Regions from separate parts of the Microbacterium sp. NPDC019599 genome, predicted to be linked through region 1. Evidence: predicted binding sites of a transcription regulator. Region 1 holds the regulator's gene; each other region holds the start of a gene.
The links. The regulator HrcA, encoded in region 1, represses chaperone genes, less so after heat shock. The targets are predictions, from matches to a motif close to TTNGCACTCGNNNNNNNCGAGTGCNAA.
Positions count from the first base shown of each region.

Region 2: the regulator HrcA is predicted to act here: its motif matches at 1,077-1,103, upstream of groES (co-chaperone GroES).
Region 3: the regulator HrcA is predicted to act here: its motif matches at 1,387-1,413, upstream of ABZ477_RS06565 (Hsp20/alpha crystallin family protein).

Region 1 covers NZ_JBEYBL010000001.1:520,812-523,074, forward strand. The annotation lists gene dnaJ (molecular chaperone DnaJ) at 1-747, opposite strand, end outside; gene hrcA (heat-inducible transcriptional repressor HrcA) at 799-1,836, opposite strand; gene hemW (radical SAM family heme chaperone HemW) at 2,045-2,263, opposite strand, start outside.
Region 2 covers NZ_JBEYBL010000005.1:35,091-37,353, reverse strand. The annotation lists gene rarD (EamA family transporter RarD) at 1-477, opposite strand, end outside; gene groES (co-chaperone GroES) at 699-995, opposite strand; gene ABZ477_RS10575 (class I SAM-dependent methyltransferase) at 1,145-2,263, shown strand, end outside.
Region 3 covers NZ_JBEYBL010000002.1:667,418-669,680, forward strand. The annotation lists gene ABZ477_RS06555 (ABC transporter ATP-binding protein) at 1-76, opposite strand, end outside; gene ABZ477_RS06560 (TetR family transcriptional regulator) at 150-773, opposite strand; gene ABZ477_RS06565 (Hsp20/alpha crystallin family protein) at 847-1,302, opposite strand; gene ABZ477_RS06570 (hypothetical protein) at 1,654-2,263, shown strand, end outside.

The DNA.
Region 1 (2,263 bases):
CACCGAGACCTCGATGTAGAGGTCGCCGTTGGGACCGCCCGCAGGGCCCACCTCGCCCGAGCCGGGCAGCTGAAGGCGCAGGCCCGACTCGACGCCGGCGGGGATGTCGATCGCGACGGTGCGGCGCGCACGCACGCGACCCTGGCCCTGGCACGTCGCGCAGGGGTACGGGATCGTCGTGCCGTAGCCCTGGCAGACGTTGCACGGCTGGCTCGTCACGACGTTGCCGAGGAGGCTGCGCACCTGGCGCTGCACGTGCCCCGACCCGTGGCAGATCTCGCACGTCACGGGCGAGGTGCCCGGCTGCGTGCACGAGCCGTGGCACGTCTCGCACAGCACGGCCGTGTCGACCTCGAGCTCCCGATGCACGCCGAACACGACGTCCTTGAGCTCGAGCGTCACGCGCACGAGGGCGTCCTGGCCGCGCTCGCGGCGCGACCGGGGCCGGCCGGCGCGCGCGCCGCCCGCCGCGGCGCCGAAGAACGTCTCGAAGATGTCGCCGAAGCCGCCGAAATTGCCCGCGCCGCCGCCGAAGGGCGAGTCGCCTCCGCCCATGTCGTAGCGGGCCCGCTGGTCGGGGTCGTTCAGCACGTCGTAGGCGTGCGTCACGAGCTTGAAGCGCTCGGACGCCTCCTCGCTCGGATTCACGTCCGGGTGCAGCTCGCGGGCGAGCCGCCGGTACGCCTTCTTGATCTCGTCGGGGGTCGCGTCCCGCGAGACGCCGAGGACCTCGTAGTGGTCAGCCACATTCGCCTTCCCGCCCGCGCTCTGCGCGGGATCGTGTGGTCGAGGACGCCGTCAGCGGGCGTTCTCGTCGTCTTCGAGCATCCGGGTGAGGTAGCGGGCCACCGCCCGCACCGCCGCCAGATTGCTCGGATAGTCCATGCGCGTGGGGCCCAGCAGCCCCACGCGTGCGTGCGATCCGGTCGCGTCGTAGTCGCTCGCGACGACGGATGCCTCGCCCAGCCCGAAGGGCTCGTTCTCGCGACCGATGCTCGTGGCGAGCCCCTGCTCGTCGGCGACCATCTCGCTCATGAGCCGCAGCAGCGTCACCTGCTCCTCGATGGCCTCGAGGAGCGGATAGATGCTGCCGCGGAAGTCCGACTCACGCCGCGCGAGGTTCGCCGCGCCCGCCATGACGAGCCGGTCCTGGCGGAACTCCTCGAGCTCCTCGGCGACGATGCGCACGATCGCGACCGTCGCGGCGGGGATGTCGGGCTCGTCGGATGCCGTCGAGAGGAACTCGTCGACGCGCTGAGCGCCCTCGCGCACGGAGCGGCCCACGATGAGGTCCCCCACGACGGAGCGGGCGCGCACCATGGCGACCTCGTCGAGCTCGATGCGCGATGCGACGAGCCGCTGCGAGACGCGTCCCGTGTCGGTCACGAGGATCACGATGAGTCGCCCGCCCTCGAGCGCGACGAGCTCGACGTGCGAGACGCTCGCGCGCGCGAACGACGGGTACTGGACGATCGCGACCTGACCGGTCAGGTGCGTGAGACCGCGGACGGTGCGCACGAGCAGATCGTCGAGGTCGCCGGGGCCGTCGAGGAAGGAGGTGATCGCGTGACGCTGCGCGGGGCTCAGCGGGCGGAGCTCGGCGAGGTGGTCGACGAAGACGCGGTAGCCCTTGTCGGTCGGCACGCGACCCGACGACGTGTGCGGAGCCGCGATGAGCTCCTCATCCTCGAGGAGCGCCATGTCGTTGCGGATCGTCGCGGCTGACACGCCGAACGAGTGCCGCTCGACGATGGACTTGCTGCCGACAGGCTCGTGCGTGTCGACGTAGTCCTGCACGATGGCCCGCAGCACCTGGAGCCCCCGGTCCGTGACCATCCCGCCCTCCTCACGCCGATCCCGCCTTGGCTGGCACTCCCCTGATCTGAGTGCCAATTCTACCGGACGCGCTCGGGGCGGTGCTGGATGACGCGGGTCAAGGCGTTTCGTCTCGCTTCGCTCGCTCAACGACCGGATGCGCCGTTGCCGGTCGTTGAGCGAGGGAGCGAAGCGACCGAGACGAAACGCGCCGGACGCCGGGATGCTGTCAGTCCGTCAGCGCGCGGACCACGGCGTCGGCGAGCAGACGGCCGCGGCGGGTCAGGACGATCCGTCCGTGCAGGGCGGCGGGGCCCTCGATGAGGCCGTCGGCGATGAGCGCGGCGACCGCGTGGCGCCCCTCGCCGAGGAGCTCCGCGACCGGGAACCCTTCACGGATGCGCGTGCGCAGCAGGATGCTCTCCAGAGCGCGGGCTTCGGCATCCGG
Region 2 (2,263 bases), on a different contig from region 1:
CGTGAAGGCGAGCGTGAGCGCGATCCACGGGAACGCGCCGTACCCGAACACGATGACCGCGACGGCCGCCGCGGCGATGCCGATCGCGATCCACTGCACGACCCGCAGCCGCTCCCGCAGCACGATGACCCCGAGAAGCACCGTCACGATCGGGTTGATGAAGTAGCCGAGGCTCGTCTCGACGACGTGCCCCGTCAGCGTGCCGATGAGGTAGACCTGCCAGTTGACGTAGATGAGCGCGCCCGCGGCCATCGTCCAGCCCACGAGCCGCCGGTTGCGCAGGATTGCGACGAGCTTGGGCCACGTGCGCGTGACCGTCAGGAGGATCGCGCAGAAGGCGAGCGAGAGGATGATGCGCCACGCGACGACCTCGAACGGTCCCGTCGGCGCGAGCGCGAGGAAGTAGAGCGGCAGGAAGCCCCACAGCAGGTACGCGATGAAGGCGTAGACACCGCCGAGTGCGTGCTGCCTGGACAGGTCGGCTCCGGATGCCGCGTCCCCGCGTCCTCCGCCCGCGCGGCCCGTCGTCGCGGCCGGCGGGGAGGAAGGTTCGGGGCTCACTCACCCAGCGTAGGACGCCTCGCACGGCCCGAGGCCGGGGTGCGGCATCCGCTCTGCCGACCTCCGACCGATTACTGCCAGGGCATGAAGAAGGGGCCCGGATGCCGAAGCATCCGGGCCCCCTCAGGAAGCTGTCGTCAGCGGACGACGACCGCGAGCACGTCGCGAGCCGACAGGACGAGGAACTCGTCACCGCCGAACTTGACCTCGGTGCCGCCGTACTTGCTGTAGATCACGCGGTCGCCGACGGCGACGTCGAGCGGGATGCGGTTGCCGTTGTCGTCGATGCGGCCCGGGCCCACAGCCACGACCTCGCCCTCCTGGGGCTTCTCCTTGGCGGTGTCGGGGATGACCAGACCGCTGGAGGTGGTCTGCTCGGCCTCGACCTGCTTGATGACGATGCGGTCCTCGAGCGGCTTGATGGAAACCGACACGGGTCTACCTCTGCTTTCCTTGAGAAACAAGACTCGTTAGCACTCACATAGGGCGAGTGCTGATCCAGTCTAGGCATTCGGCTGGCACTCTTGCAACGTGAGTGCCAAGTGTCGTCACACAACGCCACGCGCGCCCGTACGCTTGCCGGATGGATCTCGCAGAGCTCACCGCGCTGCTGACCCCCGAGGGTCTGCGACTGCTCGACACGCTCCCCGCGATCGACTCCACCGATGACGTCGCGCGCACCGTTTCGCGGCTGCGTGCGGCCGGGCACTCTCCCGGGCTGGTGTCGGCTGTCGTGGGTCAGGCGCGGCTGAGGACGCGCGCGCACGCCAAGTTCGGCGAGTTCGCGGAACGGATGCTGTTCACCCGCGCAGGTCTCGAACAGGCCACCCGCCTCGGGATCTCCGCGAGGCACGCGGCCCGGTTCCGCGCCGCCGGAGCGACCTCGGTCGCCGACCTCGGCTGCGGCATCGGCGGAGACGCGCTCGGGCTCGCGGCGCTCGGGCTGAAGGTCGTGGCCGTGGACGCCGACGAGGTCACGGCGGCGATCGCGGCCTACAACCTCGCCCCGTTCGGGGACGACGTCTCCGTGCGGCACGCGCGCGCGGAGGACGCCGTCGAGGGGCTCGACGTCGAAGCGTACTGGCTCGACCCGGCGCGGCGCACGGCGGGACACAGCGAGACGTCGCGCACGCGACCTGAGGACTGGTCGCCCTCGCTGGACTGGGTCTTCGACCTGGCGTCGCGGCATCCCACCGGCGTCAAGCTCGGCCCCGCGCTCGACCGCGCACTGCTGCCCCCCGACGCCGAGGCGCAGTGGGTGAGCGCGGAGGGCTCGACGATCGAGCTGGTCGTCTGGACGGGGATGCTGGCACGCGACGGCGTGCGCCGGGCCGCCCTGGTCGTCCGGGGGGAGTCGGCGTGGGAGCTCACGGGCGGGACGGATGCCGAGGACGAGCCGGTGCGCGCGCTCGGCGCGTTCATCCACGAGCCGGACGGCGCCGTGATCCGCGCCCGGCTCATCGGCGATGTCGCCCGGTCGCTCGAGGCCGGGATGATCGACGAGCACATCGCGTACCTCACCTCGGATGCGCCGCTGACCTCGCCGTTCGTGGCGTCGTTCCGTGTGCGGGAGGAGCTTCCCGCCGACACGAAGAAGCTCGCGAAGGCCCTGCGCGAGCGCGGCATCGGGCGCCTCGAGATCAAGAAGCGCGGAGTGGACATCGACCCCGCCGCCCTGCGGAAGTCGCTCGCGCTGCGCGGC
Region 3 (2,263 bases), on a different contig from region 1:
CGGTGAACACTTCGGTCTTGCCGCGGCGCACGTGCAGTCCGCGGATCTCGACGGCGTTGCTCGCTGCGTCAGCCATGGCCCTCGCCTCCCCGGGGTGCGGGTGATTTATTCATCACACGATGAATTGTGTGACCGCGTGCTGTTCGCCGTCAAGAGGCGCCCGGACTGTCCGCCGTGAGGTAGCGCTGCACGTTGGGCGCCGCCCATGCCACGAGCTCGTCGACGGATGCCGAGGCCAGCGCGGGCAGCTTCAGCACGTGCCGCGCGATGAGGAGGCCCGCGACCTGCGACGCGACGAGCGACGCGCGCAGCTCTGCATCCGGGGTCCCGAGCTCCGCCGCGACCTTCCCGATCAGCTCGCGCGAGAGGAACCCCGCCACGAGCGGGGTCGTGAGGCGGTTGCCGAGCGCATGCCGGAACAGCGCGACGCCGCGCTTGCGGACCTCGGGCCGCTCCCACATCTCCAGCACGTACCGCACGATGTGCTCGCCGAGCTCGTCCCGCGGGCCGGCGAGGAGGGCCGGGACGTCGACGTCCGGGCGCATGGGCGCGCCGATCGCCTCGGCGAACAGGTCGGCCTTCGTGCCGAAGTAGTGGTGCACGAGCGCGGAGTCCACGCCTGCGCGAGCGGCGATCCCCCGGATCGTCGCCCCGTCGTAGCCCTGCTCGCCGAACTCCTCGACGGCCGAGGTCAGGATGCGCTCGCGCGTGCCCGTCTCTCCCCCGCGCGGACGTCCTCGCCGGCGCGGCTTCGGAACGACATGCTCGGGCATGGCGTCAGCCTAGAACGCGGAACCGCCCCGAGTCCTGGGACTCGGGGCGGTTCGGGCGCGGGCCCGGATCAGATCACTGCTCGATGGGCTGCGGCTCGTCGCGGTTCTCGTGCGCCGTGATGGTCGGCGCGCTCGCATCGGACGAGACCTCGACCTTGCGCGGCTTGGCCTTCTCGCTCACCGGGATCATGACGCTGAGCACGCCGTTGGCGTAGTTCGCCGTGATGCGGTCGGTGTCGATGCCCTGACCGAGGTTCAGCTGCCGGAGGAAGCTCACCGCCTCGCGCTCGCGCGTGATCCACTTGACGCCCTCGCCCGTCGTGAGCGAGCGCTCGGCGCGGATCGTCAGGAGCTGGCCGTCGACGTCGATGTCGACAGACCCGGGGTCCACCCCGGGCATGTCGGCGGTCAGGACGTAGTGGTCGCCGTCGCGATAGAGGTCCATCGGCATGCGGCGCGGCCCGCGGCGGGTCTCGAGAAGGCTCGACGCGAGGCGGTCGAAGTCGCGGAACGGGTCGTAGGTGGCCATTTTGATGTTCTCCTCTTCTCCTTCTGATGGGTGTCGTCGTGTGGTTTGCGGAAGTTGAGTCGTTTCGGCTCAACTGCGTTCAGATTAGCACTCGACCCCTGAGAGTGCCAACGATTTGCCGTTCGCTCAAGACGAACGGCTCCTCCCCAACCCCTGTTCTTCTCTCGGTTTCTCGAGTCCGACGATCGCCGGATCGAAGGGTGTCTTTCCTACCGAGCATGAGGGATGCCTCGAGATCCAGACCCCCTGCCGCCGTCGCTCGGCGACGCGTTCACGGTCGCCGCCGCCCGCGACCATGGGGTGAGCCGTGCGCGGCTGCGCGCGGCTGATCTCGAGCGACCCTTCCACGGCGTGCGCACCCGGCGCGTGGATGTGGTCGCGGACCATGACGCACCCGGGAGCCAGGACCGCGCTCTGCAACAACGAGTCGCTCGGTCCGCGCGCGCCTTTTCGACGGTCATCCCCGCGCACGCCTTCTATGCCGGCACGACGGCCGTCGCATTGCACGGACTGCCTCTCGAGCAGGCGATCGACCGGCTCTGCGTGGCCGTCCACTCACCTGCCCGCGCCCTTCGCGGAAGCGGCGTCCGAGGAATCAAGGTGTCGCCCGCCCTCGCAAGCGTGCGCGATCTCAACGGGCTTCGCGTGGCGAGCCCCGCCTCGACGTGGGCCATGCTCGCCGATGAGCTGACCGTTCGGCAGTTGGTGATCCTCGGGGATGCGATCGTACGCGTTCCAAGAGACGCGCATGGCCGTCCGCGCCCGGAGGCGCAGCTGGCGACGATCGAGCAGCTGCGCGCTGCCATGGAAGCACCCAGGCGGCGGGGTCGTCGCGCTCTCGAGGCGGCGCTCGAGGATGTGCGCGTCGGGAGCATGTCACCGCTGGAGACGGACTTCCGGCTGGTGTCGACCAGAGGTGGTTTGCCCGAACCCCGCCTCGACGTCGAGATCCGAGACGACG